Regions from separate parts of the Paenibacillus sp. O199 genome, predicted to be linked through region 3. Evidence: predicted binding sites of a transcription regulator. Region 3 holds the regulator's gene; each other region holds the start of a gene.

Region 1 (6,281 bases), on a different contig from region 3:
CCTTCCGGCTGCATCGATATGCTGATCCCTTGACGCAGCAGACCAGCAGCACCACTTAGGGCAAGAGCTGCATCACGCAAAATACTCTGAACCCATGCAGAATGTCCAAGTGCCTCGACACTTTCCACCTGAAAAGCAGATGCCATCTCTGCAAGCCAATGATCCGGCCAAGAATGACTGCGTGAGAAATCATACAAACGCTGCACAAGTCGATGCATGGCATCATCGTTTCGTTCCCCACTGAACCAATCCACCAATTCGCGGAATGTACTGCCTTCGTCTTCTTCCCCATACTTTTCCTCAAACAACTGCTCCAACAATTCCTGCCGCATAATTTCGGCTTCATTTTCATTCAGAATCCGGAAAGCCGGGTTTAGCGGTATTTGCTGATAATAACGACGAATGACTTCCATACAGAATGAATGCAGTGTCGTAATCGATGCTCGCCCGAGCAATGACAGTTGTTTGCGCAGATGTTCTTCGGCAGGTTGCTCTTCAAGTGCACGTTCCAGTGCTTCCCGAATCCGCTGCTTCATCTCAGCAGCAGCAGCTTTCGTAAATGTCGCAACCAGCAAACGATCTACGCTGAATCCACGGGAAGGGTCTGCAATCTTGCGAATAATCCGTTCAACCAATACAGCCGTCTTCCCGGAACCCGCTGCAGCAGCAACCAGAATGTCTTCTCCACTCTGTGAGATGGCACTCCATTGGTCATCACTCCAGAAGCTTCCCTCCGGTTTTGGCATATTCGTCATGATGTTTCCCCTCCTTTGCCATGAGACAGCATGTCCCAGATTTGCTGTTTGCCCGGTTTGGACAACAGATTATATTCATTACCTTCGATATTTTCATCAAATTGACAGACTGGCTTGTACGGACAGAAGGTGCATGCAACCTCCTGCTGGATACGGTAAGGTTCAATCGCGACATCCCCGTCCGTAATCCGGGTGCCAATCTCACGTATATTGCTGCGAACTGAAGCAAGCAATGTATCCCATTGCTCCGGCGTAGCTACAGCAGCGCTACTATAAAAGCTGCCATCCGCCTTAAGCGCAACTGGAATAATAGCTGAGTAGCCTTTGTCCAGGGTGTTGTCCATTTGAGCGATCGCATCCCGATCCGCGAGCAGCAAGCCTTTCATTTTGAACCGTTTCAGCAGTTCTTGTCCTGCCTGCTCAGAAGTCATGCCGTTCGCGGATTGAAGCAACGGATTATGCACATGGAAATAGAGTGTTCCTCCAGGCATCGCCGATTCTCCAAGCCACTCCTCGGCAGCACTAAGCAGCACCTCCAAGTACGTGAGCATCTGTAATGACAGGCCATAATACACTTCATGGAGTTTGAGGTCGGTCTGGCTCGATTTGTAATCAATAACCCGCAGCAGCAGGCCGTTCTCTCCTTCGGCCACATCCACGCGGTCGATCCGCCCCACAATCTCCATCACACAGCCATTTTCCAATTCAAAACGAAGCGGTGGCAGGGGTTTACCTGGCCCAAAATCAAGCTCCAACCCAATCGGTTCAAAGCTTCCTCGTCTGGACTGTTCACCCAGAATAACCGACGCCCGGCTAACGATATCCTTCAGCTTGCGGAAGATATAACCATACCGTTTCGTGCTAAGCAAAATCTCTCCCTGCAACTGTGGTGCAATCTGCTCCACGGTGTGCTCCGCTTCCTTCCGACATTCATCCGGAGACAGACTGCCCCAACTGCGATTCTGCTCACGCAAACGCATGGCAAGCTGACTCAAGGCAGCATGGAACAATTGTCCTATATCAGGGGCTTGCAAGCGGTACAACTGGCGCTCTTTCAGTCGCAGCCCATGGGATGCAAAATGGGAGAACGCACACGCCACAAAACGCTCCATTCTGGAGACACTGGTCCTTACCTCTGTACCATATAATCTACGGCTGGTAGCCGTACGCAGAGGTAACGCCCGATTGCGATAAAAGACCGATCCAAGCAATTGTTTCAGCTGAGGTCTGCTTGTCTCCCGAGAGACATGCCAGTTATAGATCGCCCACCACATTTCAGAAATATCTTCTCCACGGCGCCATCTGCGCAACTGTCCGATGAGATAAGAGAGGCTCTGACCAGGATGAATAACATAAGACCAGTGCACCTCTTCAGCATTTGTAACCGGCGGCTGGGCAAGTAATGGCTGCTCATGTAGACCGAACATCTTACGTACATGTCGTACAATTTCTGAGGGTAGCAATGTTTTCCCTTCATCATCTGCAACGGGATAACTCAGCCATAACTGATTGCTCGCCGCTGTCAGGGCTGTATATATCAGAAAGCGTTCATCCAACATTTGTCTTGTTGCTCCTGGCCCAAGCCCCAAACCTCTCTCCGTCAACAGCAGCCGTTCCTGCTCAGTTAATACACCATCATCTTGAGGGACAGCAGGCAGTTCACCCTCTACTGCACCCAGAATAAATACGTACTTGATACCCTGAAGACGTGTACGATCCATCGATCCAATCAACACTTGATCAAGCGCTGGAGGAACAAGTCCCAGCTTCAGTTCGGTTAATCCGGTCTCCATTAGCCCGGCAAATAAATCGATATCCAGCCGTTCGGCCCCCATCATATCAACCATCTGATCTAATAGATCAAGGACGGCACCCCACATTTGACGATGCTCTCTCGAACGTTCCGGATCACCCTGAGCCTTGGCTTCTGCAGACATCTGATCCAGCTTCCAAGGAATCTCGGCATCTTCCAGTAATCTGTAAAGCGCCGCACATTGGTCTTTAGCTGTCTTTGCCTTGCTCATTCGTTTCTCAAAAGCACCCAGTGGATCAACAATCACCGTACGGCATTTTTCCATTAAGGACAGCATTTGTTCCCGGCCCCGGCTGCGGACATCCTGATCGTTGTCTTCCAGGGACAGGCTGGGTACATACTTCCATGGCTTTCCATCTGTCCAGCGGTATCCGTGAATTCCGCAAGCTAATATATAATTTTCGAGCTGGTCCATATCTTCACGTGTAATGGAACCGCCCCGTGGAAGCAGCAGATCCGTTTTCACACAGCGAAATACATCCTCATAACGCCAGCGACGGCGAACGATATCGAGTGCTGAACGAATAAATTCCGATAATGGATGATGTAGTTCATTTCTTCTCCGATCCAGAAAGACAGGCACGCCATAATCCCTGAATAGAGGCTCAGCAATGTCGGCATATGTATCCAACTGACGAACGAGCACTGCCATATCTCGATAACGCGCACCTTCATCTTGCGCCAGACGACGCATCTCACGAAGTGCTCCTTCCATCTCAGCCCGGCGGTTCTCAGCGGCGTAAAGTCGGACACCCGCATCACGCCCCTCACTCTTCCAGCGGACTCTACGATCAAAGCCAGCCTCCAAATGCGCCAGTCCAGGACTGCCTTCATATCTTGGCAAAACTTCCGGTTGAAGCACGGTTGTCTCATTAAGAACACCCAGATCCTCAGCCATGCCTTTGAGACGTGCATATGCACTCGCTGTGGGATGGAACAGCTCCAGTTCTCCTGGAAGTGCGCCGTGGTCGTAAGCACGATCCAACGTCAATGCAATTGTGACGGAAGAAGCTTGCAGCATCAGTCTTCCAATGACACTCATTTCCTGCGGGGTAAATCCCTGAAATCCATCGATCCAGATCTGTGCATCTTGCAGCAGCGTGCTCTCCGGCAACCGCTCTGTTAGTTCAGTCAACGTGTCTTCATCATCGATATATAGTTCGGTTAATTCTTTTTCATAATCACGGTATATAAGAAGCAAGTCATGCAGCTTGTCTCCCAGAATCGGTGCAGAAGAGGAAGTATTCCATGCGGAAAGTCCTTCTTCCAGTGAAGTGGGGTCAAGTTCATAACGTTTAAACTCACTGTATAGATCATTCAAGTCTCCGATAAATCCCAGCTGACTGCCTGATGCTCCAAACAGCTTCAATTCATCCTTACGACGCTGGAGCACTTTGTAGAGCAGCATTTTTTTACCTTCAGCTCCAATGGGAATACGTGCAGAACCACCTGCCTCCTGCATTACCCGATGGGCCAATCGGCGAAAACCAAGCACTTCAGCACGCATGGTACCTTTTATAGCACCTGAAGAAACCAGTGACTGTTCGGTTCGAAATGAACTCTGTTCCGGGACCAGCAGAATCAGTGGTTTACCTTGCGGTTCCTTTTGTAGCAGGGATGTGATTTCCCGGGTAATCAGCGTACTCTTGCCGCTGCCTGCCCGGCCAATAACGAAGCGTACGGACATGTTTAATCCTCCAAACCATCACGAACAGATTTTAATTCCCAGTATAACATATCTGACTTGGTTCGGAACATACGTTTGCCACTATCCGGCAATTCCAGAGATCATATGCACGAGCATAGCAAAAAGCCCGCAGCTTATGAAAACTGTGGACTCTTTGCGTAAATGTATGTTCGACTTAAATGGAAATCGCTCGATTAATTCTTTTTGCTGCGCACTTCGAAGATGGCAAATTTCAGGTAATGACCTTCGTCTACGCCCAGAATTTGCGGGTGATCCTTACCGGCTGCTTTCCAGTCGATCAGACGCAGTACTTTGCCTGCATCTTCGGCTGCATCCGCAATGGTTTCCAGGAAGAGATCCGGACGCATGTGATATGAACAGCTTGCCGTTACCAGATACCCGCCCTCATTCACCAGCTTCATTCCTTGCAGATTGATATCCTTATATCCACGGCATGCGCCTTTGACTGCTGATTTCGTTTTGGCAAAGGCTGGCGGATCGAGGATAACCACATCAAATGTTTTACCACTGGCTGCAAGCGCCTTGGACGTATCCACTTTCTGTTCGCCAGCACGTGCACGTACGTTACGCTCATCGAGGCCTTTCACCTGCTCACGCAAGTATTGGAATGCATCCGCAACGACAAATTCAACCCGGTCAGTGAAACCGTTCAGCTCTACGTTGGTACGTGCACTTTCAATCGCATGCTCTGAGATATCAAGACATGTTACTTTTTTGGCTCCATATTTGCAGGCGTTCAATGTGAAGCTGCCTGTGTGGGAGAAACATTCCAGCACAGTAGCCCCATCCCAATAAGGGAACGTCACAACCTTGCCACTTTTATTCACAGGAAGCAACTGCTGCGTACCATCCTGCTCGGTCTGTTGGAGCGTAATGCCACTCTTGTAACCCCAACCCTTCATAAGTGGTTCGATGGCTGCACGATTCTCGCGCTGGTCAAAGAAGTACCCTGTCTTCTGGCCTTCTACGATATCCACCTTAATGAGCAATCCATTCTCCGTTACCGTGACATGACGCGGGCACTCCCCGTACAATGGTCCCTTCGTCTGCTCCAAACCTTCCAGTTCACGAATGGATACATCACTGCGTTCATAGATGCCTTCCGGCTGCATTACTTCAATTAGAGCTTGTACAATTGCTTCGCGGCAACGGTCCATACCCAATGTGAGCAATTGAACTACAAGGATGCTGCCAAAACGGTCAACAATCAGTCCTGGCAGGAAATCAGCTTCCCCATAAACAAGACGGTATGCCTCTCCATCCTGGATAAAACGCTCCCGGTGGCGCAAGCAATCGCGGAAACGCGCTGCAAAAAACGCGGTGTCCATCTGTTCAAACTCCAAAGGTTGATAGGCCACGACTCGAACTGTGATTTGAGATGCAGGATTATAGTATCCCGTCGCAAGATAGCGACCTTGGTGATTCAATACGTTGACCAGATCTCCCGGCTCGGGGTTTCCTTCAACAGAGGCAATTTCATTGTTATATATCCATGGATGTGCATGTTCAAGCCGCTTTTTGCGGCTGCGTTCCAGTGTAACTGATGGCAAGATAGATCCACTTCTTTCATAGTTAGTTGAAAAGATAGGCTTGGTGCAAGAGAGACCGCTGCGGTGATGGATTGGACTTCGATAGCTGTTATCCCCAGATTTTTCTGATTCCCTTTCTTGAAAGGGAAAATCCGGGGATAAAGGCGCACGCTTCGCTTCTTCAGTTCCAATTCCATCCCCTCCGCTGCGTTTGCAGAATCTCCGTATCTTTTGAATAGGGGTGCGGTAATTTTGGTGTCCTCTTCTGGGATGAATCAGACTTTCGATCACTGTTTATCCCCAGATTTTTCTGATTCCCTTCTCGAAAGGGAAAATCCGGGGATAAAGGCGCACGTTTCGCTTCTACAGTTCCAATTCCATCCCCTTCGCTACGTTTGCAGAATCTCCGTATCTTTTGATTGGGGGTGCGGTAAATTTGGGTGACCGTTAAGGAAACTTATAGGTCTTTCAAACGC
Region 2 (6,281 bases), on a different contig from region 3:
TTCTGATTGTCCGTGATGGGATGTCCCTGTCGGTCCGTTAAAGTCTCGCTTGATTGGTCTGAGGAATGCTCGGATTGTGAAGAATGGTTATCCATAGATGGAACGCCACCTTTCCTTAAGTTGGATTCCTGTATATATTTTCCCTGTGGACAGGTTCTATACATCGTGTCAACCAACGAACATCTAAGCTACCTTTTGAAAAAACTAACCAACTGCCCTTCAAGCTCCCTCGTAAAAAAAGCTTGTCACCCGCCTCATGGCATGGGATAATTAACTTTTGCCCAGCGGCCTTTTTTGAACGGAAATGAAATTTGGACCGCTTGTCTAAGAATGGAGGCTGACCTAGGATTGTCTACACAACGTTATCCTTTTGCATATGATCCGGCAGAGCCCTTTGTATCCCGTCTCGGGGAATGGGTTGCCGATGTTTTTTACGATATTTTGCCTGAGTCTGGCTTCGAGGTACGGGATGAACAGATTTTTATGGCGTACCAGCTCGAACGGGCCTATGGAGATAAAAAGACCATTATGGCTGAGGCTGGTGTGGGGACAGGCAAGACACTAGTCTATCTGCTCTACGCGGTCTGTTATGCACGTTATACGGGTAAACCGGCGGTGATTGCCTGTGCTGATGAGTCCTTGATTGAACAGCTTGTGAAGCCCGGCGGAGATATTGCGAAGCTGGCTGCACATCTGGACTTGGAAGTGGATGCACGTCTGGGAAAATCACCTGACCAATACGTCTGTCTGAATAAATTAAGTGCGATGAGATTTGCGGACGAGGATGCGCAGGTGATCGAAGAGGTGCATGAGAGCCTTCCGGATTTTGTGAATACGCCGGGTACGCTTCAGGCCTTCCATCCGTATGGTGACCGTAAACAGTATCCACATCTGAATGATCGCCAGTGGAATAAAATTAACTGGGACCCGTTCCAGGATTGCTTCGTTTGTCCCAAACGTCAACGCTGTGGTCTGACGTTATCACGTGACCACTACCGCCGTTCCAAGGACATCATCATCTGTTCCCATGATTACTATATGGAGCATGTGTGGACCTATGAAGCGCGCAAACGCGAGGGACAATTGCCATTGCTGCCTGATCACAGCTCGGTTGTATTTGATGAAGGACATTTGCTGGAAGAAGCGGCCCTGAACGCACTGAGCTACAAATTGAAACACCGCATCTTCGAGGAACTCGTCACTCGCCTGCTTGAAGGTGAGATTCGTGAATCCCTCGCCGAGCGTGTGGATGAAGCGATAGAGAGCAGTGAGCGACTGTTCGCGTTGCTGGATACGTATACGGTAGCCATTCCCGGATCGGAACGGAAAGAAGTGCGGGTAGAACCGCCGTTGCTGCGGGAGATTGAACGACTGACCAGCGTATTGGATGCGATCGGCGAAGAATTGGTATTTGAGAGCGGATTGTTCTCGCTGGACGGCTATCAGATGCGTGTAGTGGAAGAACATCTGGACATGATTCAGTCTGCCCTTGCGTTGTTCCGTAAGGAAGATGGGTACATCTGCTGGGCTGAACAGAGCGATGACGAGACAACCTTATCGATCATGCCGCGTACCGTGAAGGAAATTCTGAACGAGCGTGTGTTCAACACAGGCATTCCGATTGTCTTCTCATCCGCAACGTTATCTGTGGATAATTCATTCCGTTATGTGGCAGACAGTCTGGGGATTGATGATTTTGTATCGTTCTCCGTGGCTTCTCCATATGACTATGCGGACAAAATGCAGATGAAGATTACAGATGAAACCGTACCTGGTCACCCGGAAAATGAAAATCGGTTGCGTGACGCCGTAACGTTGCTTCAGGAGAGTGGGGGTCGTGCCCTGATTCTGTTCCGTACGATGGAAGAGCTGCGTGCATTCAAGCAGGACATTGTTCATGTCCCTGAGGCTCAAGGGTTACGCTTTATGTATGAGGGAGATCGGGAGATTAGTGACCTGATTGCCGCTTTCCAGGAGGATGAGGAGAGTGTACTGTGCTCCGTCAATCTGTGGGAAGGTCTGGACGTTCCAGGACCGTCATTATCCAATGTCATGATCTGGTCGCTCCCGTATCCACCACAGGACCCTGTATTCAATGCAAAACGCACAGCGTCAGCGGCACCTTATGAAGAGATCGATCTTCCATACATGCTGCTGCGTGTAAAGCAAGGTCTTGGACGTCTGATTCGGACGAGCACGGATTCCGGTTCTGCGGTCATTCTCGATGAATCGCTGTATACCAAAAAGGAAGCAAAAGACCGCATTGCGGCTCTGCTTCCCGAAGGTGTAGAATGGACAACCCTGACACACTAGTTCTATATTTAGAATATTTAACTTAACTGGCTCCTTTCCAGAATAAGTACTTGTACGCTACGGATTCAACGTCCAGCTGTGATCAAGCGCTCATTTTGGAGGGGAGTCTTTAACTTGTGTAAGAGTTTTTCTTTGTTAAAAAATACCCATGCTCAAATACCGTTCCCCGGTATCGGGCGCAATGCAGAGCACTCGGTGACCCGGCCCCAGTTCCCGCGCGATGCGCAGGGAGGCCCACACCGAAGCGCCAGAGGAAGGGCCGAGTAGCAGCCCTTCCCGGGCAGCAAGCTGCCGCATCGTATCCAGTGCATCCTCATCGGACACCTGGATAATGGCATCCCACACGTCGGTATTCAGAATGTCCGGAATGAACCCCGGACTTGTACCGACGAGCTTGTGGGGTCCGGGCTCGCCGCCGGACAGCACAGGTGAACCTTTCGGCTCTACCGCATAGATACGAATGTCCGGCAGCTGCTTACGCAGTTCTTCTCCCGTTCCGGTGATCGTACCGCCTGTTCCCGCCGTGGCGATAAAGGCGTCCAGCTTGCCTTCCATCTGCTGCATAATTTCGGGAGCCGTGGTGATCCGGTGGATGTCCGGGTTCGCTTGATTCTCGAATTGCTGGGGAATGAAACTTCCCGGAATGTCGGCCTGAAGTTCTTTGGCCTTGCGAATCGCGCCAGGCATCCGTTCTGCGGCAGGGGTGAGCACGACATCTGCGCCATAGGCTTTCAGAATGTTGATGCGTTCCTTGGACATGTTGTCCGGCATGATCAGAATGGCCTTATATCCCTTGGCAGCAGCATTCATTGCAAGACCGATGCCGGTATTGCCGCTGGTTGGTTCGATAATGGTTGCGCCGGGAAGCAGTAGTTCTGCCCGTTCAGCCTGAACGATCAGGTTATAGGCGGCACGGTCTTTGACGCTGCCGCTCGGATTGAAGTATTCCAGCTTGACGTATACGTCAGCGGAATCGCTACCTGTAAGTCTGTTCAGTCTGACGGCAGGTGTCTGGCCTATCAGCTCAGTAACATTTGCGGCAATGCCTGTATGTGCGGGTGTTTGATTATTAATTAAATGCGAATTCAAGTCCATGAAGTACAGCTCCTTGATTGATAAGACGTTGAAAGCAATTCCCAATGAACAAGTCTGTCCGCCTTTAATGGCAGGCAGGCTTGTTGCTTATAGGAATCCATTTTCATTACAAGTCTGAACGGAATGTACAGACAAGTCTATTCCATCTTAATGAACTCAGCCTCACCGGGTCAACCTGTTTCGATTAGGCAGAAGGGTGAGGAGTCTAAGGAGTAAGTGAACCAAGTGGACTAAGAAAGAAATGTGAATTCAAACGATGAAGGGTACATTAAGCAGATGAATTAGCTATATCGGCTGGGTCAAATCCATATCCAGATGCCGACTAAGCTCTTTTTTGACTTCATTCCGCGCGAACGTCCACAGCATATAGAACCGCTGCAAATAGCCTCTGCACAGGTACTGGGTTTCGATTCCATCAACTTGCCGTTTCTCCTCCAGAACCTTGACGCCACGAGTTCTCATTTGTTTGCGAAGCGTAAGCATTTCCTTAAGTACATCATTCTGAATGCGGGTTAGAGACAGAATGTAGACCTCTGGCATTTTGAGCTGCAACGTATCCAGTGTGCGAATATCCCGTTCAAGCACATCCAGCAGAAGAGTGCGTACAACCATGCTTTTAATCAATCGGTGGTCTTCATCCGCAGGGGATGGGGCGGAAGGGGATGATGACATACTTTCACTTCCTTAACCTTGAATTCGGACATGTTCTTATTTACAGAACGTATGTTCTTATATTATAATCAATATATGCAATGATGATACACAATACAACCGAGAAATATTGGAAGTAGCACATATGCGATTTATGCTGAGGTTGTAGGCGGTGAAATAGGGACAAGCCTTCTCCAAAATAAGGTATAATTTTTGGGTTTTGCAGGAAACCTAAGGGCATAAAGAAAATGACTTAATGCATCAGCCGAATAGGTGAAGAGCTTTTAGTCCGTTGGTACTAGCGAATGTTATGAAGGGTTGCCAAAGTGTTGCAACAAAAAAGCCCCTGCCTTGGGCGGCGGGGCCAGATGATCTACCGAACCAGACGGCAGAGTTGTATATGAGCATAAAGCGGTTAAGCCAGATACTGAGGCTTCTCGTAAAGAGCCTCTTTTTCCAGAATCACTTTGTAAGGTCTTTCCTTACCCTTCAGGGAAGGGCCAATCGTAGTCAGCGGTACGGCCGGTTTGTGGAAACGATCTTCTTCCTTGGGTTCCGGAACCGGTCGTGATGATTCGGGCGCAGAACTGAGGCGTACCTTTTTGTCGCTGCCCCAGCGCTTGCTTATTTTTTTCGTTTCCGGTTTCATTCCGGTTCGCCTCCTAACAAATCGTTGATGGCGTTGAACAGATGACGGTTCTCCAAATCCATCTGCTGAAATATCGCCTCATCCGCTTCAATATGTCCAATAATATGGACTGTGATTACATACCTCTTGGCTACAGGATAGCATAGCAGATACTCTTTCTCAAGATAATCGTCATAGAGGTTGATCTTGATTTTGTTCTCCAGGTAAGAATCAATGACCAGAATGCGCTTCGGATCATCGGGCTGCTTGTCGTCATTGGCGGACAAGTTATATTTTCTTCCCGGTTCCCCAACGTTACCACATAATTGTTCAATATGACCACTGTCATCTGTACGGTATATGGCAGTCCCACGCACGGCAAATGGAGGAAGGGATACAAATGCACTTCGAAGTGCATCGCTCATTCGCTCCAACATAACCGAATCTGCTTTGCGGGTACGCAGTAACTCCCTGAAGAATCGCAGCAGCTTGAGCAACTGTAATCGGGCTTCACCCTCAGACCTTTTGTGCTTCTCGATAATTTTTTCCACTTCGGGATCGCTCCATCGCCCCTGTTCTTCGATGCTGTCGGCGATTTTGGAACAGGCCACCGAGACGGCTGGCGCCCATTTCCCGTCTGAACGAATTTCATAAACCAGTGGATTTAACCCCAGCAGATCTGTGGGCATACGTAAACCTTCGATCTTGCTGGCGTCTTTGATGTCAGTAATATCCTCTGGAAGAATGAAAAAAATACGCTTTCGTCCTAACCGACCCATAAACAAACCCATTTCCAGCATTGTATTATCACGGACAGAGGCATAGTACTTCCCACGAATTTTCGATATATCATCCGGATGAAAAATAAAAATGGCAAAGTCTGTTGTACGCACTTCTGCTTCCAAATCGTCCATGGTATAGCTGCTTGGATTAAAAACTCCGGAGTACCAAGGGGTAACTTCGGCCGAGAAACGCAAGTTTTCGTGTACTGCGGCTGCAATCGGCTTCGCTTCCAGCGAGCAGCCAATAAAGACTCTTGGCTTTAACGTTTTCATAATCCGCCTCGCTTAAACGGGTAGTGGGATTCAATTGTTATATTATACCATAAACAGCAGAGTAAGTCTGGAAACGTTTAACTGGACCCAAGATAAGCCGATTACATTTGCTATAGTGTATGTGCAAGAGGGAAATGATTCCTTTAAAATCCGCGGAAAAATAAAAAATGGACCCAAATTGTCACAGTTGGGTGACTGGACAGTTATATTTGGAAGCTTCAGTCATAGAATGAAGGAGCAGGTAGCACCATTAGGTAGAGAAGCTTGTCCTGGTGTGGCTGTTTGGCGGCTCATGCAGGCAAGAGTGTGCTTTTTGCTCTTATTTGAAGGGTCTGCTGTTTCGACCCAATCACATCGGTGTTATATAATAGAAGAACAAGCAAGTTAGCTTAGATTTTTAAACTGAATTGAACGTTACATGTGTCTATAGAAGGCGAACTAAATTTTTACACGAGAACGTAGAGTGCAGAACCCGTCTGAAGAAACGAAGTGTTCGCCTTTATCACAGGATTTTTCCCTTAGGAAAAGGGAATCAAAAA
Region 3 (6,281 bases):
ACAGAACACGTGTCCACCATTTGGAAGGATGGATACATCACGTTGGATTAAAACAGGAACGGAAATAAGAATGTAAAGAGGAAGCTAGTATACGTAGAATAAGTCTTAGCATATTAGTGTTAAGGCTTTTTATGTAGTCAATAAGAAATAGAATGGTTAATTAAATTATGATCATATCGTCGAAGCGAGAGTGCGTTTTAATTGTTTGCTCTGTTTTTACAGTATCTATATGTTGATAGTTTCATATAATTGCGTTATAATTTATTTATGTTTTTAGAAATTAAATTTTGAACAATTAATTGGAGATGTTAATATGGAACAAGAGAAGCGATTGGTTGCCGCACAACGGACATTTTTTTATACAGGTCAGACTAAGTCTATTGAGTACCGTATTCGTGCTCTTCAGCAATTAAGACAGGGAATTGAGAAATATCAGCAACGTATTCTTGACGCACTTCGTGCGGATCTAAATAAATCTGAAGCAGAGGCTTATGGCTCTGAGATTCGGATCGTGTTGGGTGAACTAGATTTTGCATTGGAACATTTGGAGCAATGGGCTACACCAAAACCTGTGCCTACAAATTCTGCTATACCTGATGGAACAAGCTTAATTTATCCTGAACCTTATGGAGTTGCTCTTATTATTGCACCATGGAACTATCCGTTCCAACTGGCTTTCGGCCCTCTAATTGGAGCCATTGCTGCGGGTAACTGTGCCATTATTAAGCCGTCTGAATTAACCCCAGCCGTGTCACGTCTGACTTATGATTTGATTCATGAGATATTTCCTAGTGAGTACCTGGCAGTTATGGAAGGGGAAGTCGAGACGAGTACGGCATTGTTGAAAGAAAAGTTTGATTATATTTTCTTTACAGGCAGTACAGGTGTTGGCCGCATTGTTATGAAGGCAGCTGCTGAGCATTTGACTCCAGTTACGTTAGAACTAGGTGGTAAGAGTCCGGTCATTGTCCACCAGGATGCAGATTTGAAGCTGGCAGCTCAGCGCATTGTGCGCGGTAAATTCCTGAATGCTGGGCAAACCTGTGTCGCTCCAGACTATTTGCTTGTGCACGAGGAAGTACATGACAAATTATTGGAATTGATCGGTGCAGAAATTCAGGATAAATTTGGAGACGATGTGATGAGAAATGCTGATTTCCCGCACATTGTCAACGCACGTAACTTTGATCGTTTATCGGTGTTACTCCAAGATGGCAAAACAATGATCGGTGGACATTCTGAACGTGATCAGCTGCTCATTGAACCAACAGTACTGGGCGAAGTGGATTGGAAATCCCCAGTGATGCAAGAAGAGATCTTTGGTCCAGTTCTTCCTGTATTTAAGTATACCGACCTCAATCCCTTGCTAGATGAGATTGTCCGCCGTCCAAAACCACTGGCATTATATCTCTTCACTCAGGATGAGGATCTGCAGAATCAGGTTCTGAATCAAGTATCTTTTGGTGGTGGTTGCATTAATGATACATTGTCTCATATGACATCACATTATCTTCCGTTTGGCGGCGTAGGAGAAAGTGGAATGGGTTCCTACCATGGTCAACAGAGTTTTGATGTGTTCTCTCATCATAAAAGCATTCTTAAACGCAGCGAATAATCTACTAACGTAGAACAATATAAGTTGTATAAAAAAAAAAGAGGTTGTCCCGTTGAACGGGACAACCTCTTTATGTATCTTATTGTGAGACTTCTGTACAAATTCAATACATATTAATGAATATCACGGAAAAGGCCAATGACTTTGCCCAGGATGCTAACGTGTTTCAAACGCAACGGTTCAAAAGTCGAATTTTCCGGTTGAAGACGAATATGATCTTTCTCTTTGTAGAACGTTTTTACCGTTGCTTCATCGTCTTCAGTCATGGCTACTACGATATCGCCGTTATCTGCAGTTTGCTGCTGACGTACGATAACATAGTCTCCGTTAACAATGCCTGCTTCAACCATACTGTCTCCCACGACCGAAAGCATAAATACTTTCTGTTCGCCTACATAATGCGTAGGAAGAGGGAAGTAATCTTCGATATTTTCTGTTGCTGTGATCGGAACCCCTGCAGTAACTTTACCCACGACAGGAATGCGAGCAACGCTGTGAGCAAACTGATGTGAATGCTCTGACTCTTCCTGGCTGAGAAGTTCAATGGCTCTTGGTTTGGTTGGGTCACGTCTAATCAGACCTTTCTTCTCCAAACGATCCAGATGTCCATGTACTGTAGAGCTGGAAGCCAACCCAACGGCTTCACCAATTTCGCGTACGGAAGGAGGATACCCCTTCAACCGGACTTCATTGCGTATAAACTCCAGAATAGCCTGTTGCCTGCTGGATATCTTCGACATACCGTATCAACCCCATTTTAGTAACGTTTGGGAAAATTATAACATAGAACCTCCGTTCGTACAAACATAAGTTCTAAATAAAATGCCATAAAATCAATGTTTTTTTGCAAATTAAGATGAAAATTTTCTTTTGGTCTAATCAAATACTGCAAATGACAATTCCAATACAATAGAAGAAAGATAATAGAATGTAGTATCAACAAAAAAAAGCGAACAATTGTTCTAAAAAGTTATTGTACAAAACATGTGTTCGTGTTATATTAATTTCAACAGGATAGGAACAAACGTTTGGAGGTCGATATTTAATGAGATATTCTACTTATCAAAGTATTTACGAACCGGTGCATTCAGAAGTGGTTGAAACTAACATAAGGAATTTTAAAAAGGTTTTTGCAAAAGGTAATGTCCCAACTTGGGTCTTGAAATTAATAATCGTAAGCTTAATTATACTGGTTGGATGCAGTACAGTATTGACTGTGTTCGCTGGCAATGAGAACGATCTGTTGCCTGGGGGGAAGATGGCAGTTTCACAAGGAGATACGCTATGGAGTATATCATTGGATCACAAACCTGAAACAATGGATACACGTGTATATATAGAAGCAATCAAGAAAGTGAATCAACTTCATTCAACTTCAATACAGGTGGGGCAAGTCTTAATACTGCCTCAATTCACAGATTAAAGCTGCATATCCACACGCGCTAATGCGTGTCAGCTTGACAAGCTGCCCTTAACATGTCAAAGTTAATATGACTTTGTATTTTTGGAGGGGACAAGCTTGGATATAGATAGTCTGGTAGCACGTATTAATGAATTGGCCCGTAAGCAAAAATCCACTGGATTGACAGAGGAAGAGCTCGCTGAACGTGCCAAACTTAGAGAAATCTATTTGAATAACATTCGAAGCAATTTCAGACAACAACTGGATACGATTGAAATTGTAGATGATGAGAACGATCAAGGCCACCAAGGCAAACTCAAACATTAAGGAAACCTAATGATATCATTATGATATTTAGGTTTTTTCCTGTTATCTAGAGGTTGCAAATTATAGGGGGAAATGTTGGTTTGCAATTATGTAAGCCGATACAAAGAACATCTAAGGGGGATTCTCATGTCGCGTTCGTTCGAGAGAACGGTTCGAAAAAATTCTAAGCAGTTGAATCAGCAACGTAAAAAAAGCGGTAAACCGGTTTCTGGCACACCAGGTGAGGACGTATTTAAAGGACGCAGTCTTCTGTTTCCTATTTTTCTGATCGGACTAGCATTCCTGTACCTCTTTATGAGTACATTTCTTGTCAAAGCTCCGATGACCACTTGGGACTGGGTGACCTTGTTGCTGTATGTATTTTTGGCAATCATCTTCATGCTCCGTCGTCCTTATGTCAAAATAGGAAGTAACCGGATTTTGACGACAAAAGGGAACCGTGAGCGTTCAATTGGAGTCGACGATATCGTGAAATTCAGAATTGAGCCAGGTACGGTTGTGATTGAGCATAATGCACGAGGTAAGAGATGGGTATTTACCAAACTACTGAATCGTTATGATACTGATGCAATTACTGAACGTCTTCTGAAATTCGCCAAAGCACATCAGATCACCGTGGAAACATACGAGAAAAAGTAATTTTGCATAAAGGGGAAGATGACCGAAATGGCGTTAAAAGCGATTTTGTTCGACCTAGATGATACTTTACTGTGGGATGAGCGCAGTGTTCGAGAGGCCTTTCATGAGACTTGCTTGATCGCAGCTCAAGAGACGGGCGTTAAACCCGAAGACCTTGAAGAAGCTGTTCGTAATGAGGCACGTAATCTGTATGAGTCTTATGAAACTTTTTCGTTTACCAAAATGATTGGGATTAACCCGTTTGAAGGTCTTTGGGCTAACTTCACGGGTGGGGATCAGCCTGAGTTTCGCCAGTTGGAGCAGCTTGCACCCGCATATCGTAAAGAGTCATGGCGTCGTGGCTTGTTAAAGTTGGGTGTTGATCGTGAAGATCTGGCGGAACAACTCGCCATACAATTTGGGGCGGAGCGGAGATCAAGACCCCATGTCTATGAAGAAACGATGGAAACGTTGAGTCATCTACAAGGGAAGTTCAAGCTTTTGCTTTTAACCAACGGCTGTCCTGCTTTACAACAAGAGAAACTTGATGGCGTTCCTGAATTGGCTCCTTTTTTTGACGAAATTATTATCTCGGGTTCGTTCGGTAAAGGCAAACCTGATCCTTCGATCTTCGAGCACGCATTGAGTAAGCTGGGAGTGCAACCTGAGGAGAGTATGATGGTTGGAGATAAGCTTACGACTGATATTCGTGGAGCATTGTCTGCAGGTATTCAGTCTGTTTGGATTAACCGTGAGAATAAAGAGAATACCGAATCGTATGTGCCTGACCATCAAATCAAGCATTTATCCGAATTGGAACGAATCATTGCTGAATTCTCAATGAGTGCATCATAAATCGTATTTTTAGTGTACTACACAAACATTGTTAGGTTTTATGAGATGTATTTTATCCATAAAACCTAACAATGTTTTTTTGTGTTGGGACAGCTTGAACTATATCGTAATAACAAAAGATGAATTTTTTTATTAAAAGTTATTGAAATTATAGAACTGCTGATTTAGAATATAACTAACATACTAGTATGACTAGTATGCGAATGAATGTAGCGAATATCTGTTGACTTACTTGAATGAAGTGGAAGCGGGAGTTATTCGCTATAATTCTCACATTATTTGTAAGCGCTTTACATAATCGATGTAAACCATTTAGTTCTGGAAATACAACATGAAGTGGTTAGTAAGAAAATGAGGGTAAGCATTTTAACCAATATGTGTCTCTAGTGATCTCCATAATTGATATCGCTTACATTATTTGTTTGGTTTTATTCTACTGGTGGGGGTGAAGTTCATCTGATTACTTGTCTTCTACAAAAAGAAGAGATGATAAGAATTGATCGAAAACGCTTTTATTTTATCAAGCTTAGGATCGGAGTGAAATAACATATGGAGTCGGAAACCGCTAAAACCACGCTAACGATGACATCTTTACGTAAAGAAAGCAGGTTAAGAACTGTTACAGCTCTGCTTCGCAAAGATTGGCAGCTGTACTCACTGTTAATTCTTCCAATTATCTATCTTATTATTTTCAAATATGGGCCCATGCTCGGTAATGTAATCGCATTTAGACGATTTGTACCGGGAGGCAGTATTTTTGGAGAGACGTGGGTTGGATTCAGGTATTTTCAGATGTTCATTCAAGACCCAACCTTTTGGAAAGTATTTGGGAACACACTTATGCTTGGTGGACTTGCGTTACTTTTCACCTTCCCAGTTCCGATTATTTTTGCATTGCTGCTGAATGAGGTGAAAAGCAAACGTTTCAAAAAGTTTGTGCAGACCGCATCTTATCTTCCGCACTTCTTGTCCATCGTCATCGTTGCCGGAATGATTCTGCAATTAACGGCAGTTAATGGCTCCATTAATGGAATGGTTTCATTCTTTACTGGTGACAGCATTCCTTTCATGCAGCGTGCGGAATGGTTCAGAACAATCTATATCACCTCTGAGGTTTGGCAAGGTATGGGGTGGGGAGCCATTCTATATTTAGCTGCATTGACAACAATTGATGATTCTTTGTATGAGGCTGCGCGGATCGATGGTGCGAACCGTTGGAAGCAAACCCTCCATATAACCATACCGGGCATTTTGCCAACGATCGTTACATTGCTGATTTTGAATATGGGTAATTTCCTCGCGGTTGGATTTGAGAAAATCTTGCTCCTTTACAATCCGCTGATCTACGAGACATCTGACGTGATTTCTACTTATCTGTACCGGGTAGGTTTGCAGTCGAGCAATTTCAGCTATGCTACCGCCATTGGTTTGTTCGAATCCATTATTGGACTGATCCTGGTATTC

What was found. Region 3 encodes LexA, which represses DNA repair genes until DNA is damaged. Its sites were predicted from a motif close to CGAACATATGTTCG; they were not measured.
Region 1: the regulator LexA is predicted to act here: its motif matches at 4,320-4,333, upstream of addB (helicase-exonuclease AddAB subunit AddB).
Region 2: the regulator LexA is predicted to act here: its motif matches at 4,125-4,138, upstream of A6049_RS16185 (YhjD family protein).

Annotation. Positions count from the first base shown of each region.
Region 1 is NZ_LGRP01000025.1:62,967-69,247, reverse strand. It holds gene addA (helicase-exonuclease AddAB subunit AddA) at 1-755, opposite strand, end outside; gene addB (helicase-exonuclease AddAB subunit AddB) at 752-4,255, opposite strand; gene A6049_RS25280 (class I SAM-dependent rRNA methyltransferase) at 4,450-5,826, opposite strand.
Region 2 is NZ_LGRP01000009.1:159,178-165,458, forward strand. It holds gene A6049_RS16170 (catalase) at 1-95, opposite strand, end outside; gene A6049_RS16175 (ATP-dependent DNA helicase) at 331-2,313, shown strand; gene cysK (cysteine synthase A) at 2,449-3,408, opposite strand; gene A6049_RS16185 (YhjD family protein) at 3,694-4,080, opposite strand; gene A6049_RS16190 (hypothetical protein) at 4,475-4,708, opposite strand; gene A6049_RS16195 (nucleotide-binding protein) at 4,705-5,742, opposite strand.
Region 3 is NZ_LGRP01000001.1:307,494-313,774, reverse strand. It holds gene A6049_RS01365 (aldehyde dehydrogenase) at 314-1,615, shown strand; gene lexA (transcriptional repressor LexA) at 1,729-2,355, opposite strand; gene A6049_RS01355 (LysM peptidoglycan-binding domain-containing protein) at 2,661-3,038, shown strand; gene A6049_RS01350 (DUF896 domain-containing protein) at 3,135-3,344, shown strand; gene A6049_RS01345 (hypothetical protein) at 3,471-3,983, shown strand; gene A6049_RS01340 (HAD family hydrolase) at 4,011-4,817, shown strand; gene A6049_RS01335 (ABC transporter permease) at 5,400-6,281, shown strand, end outside.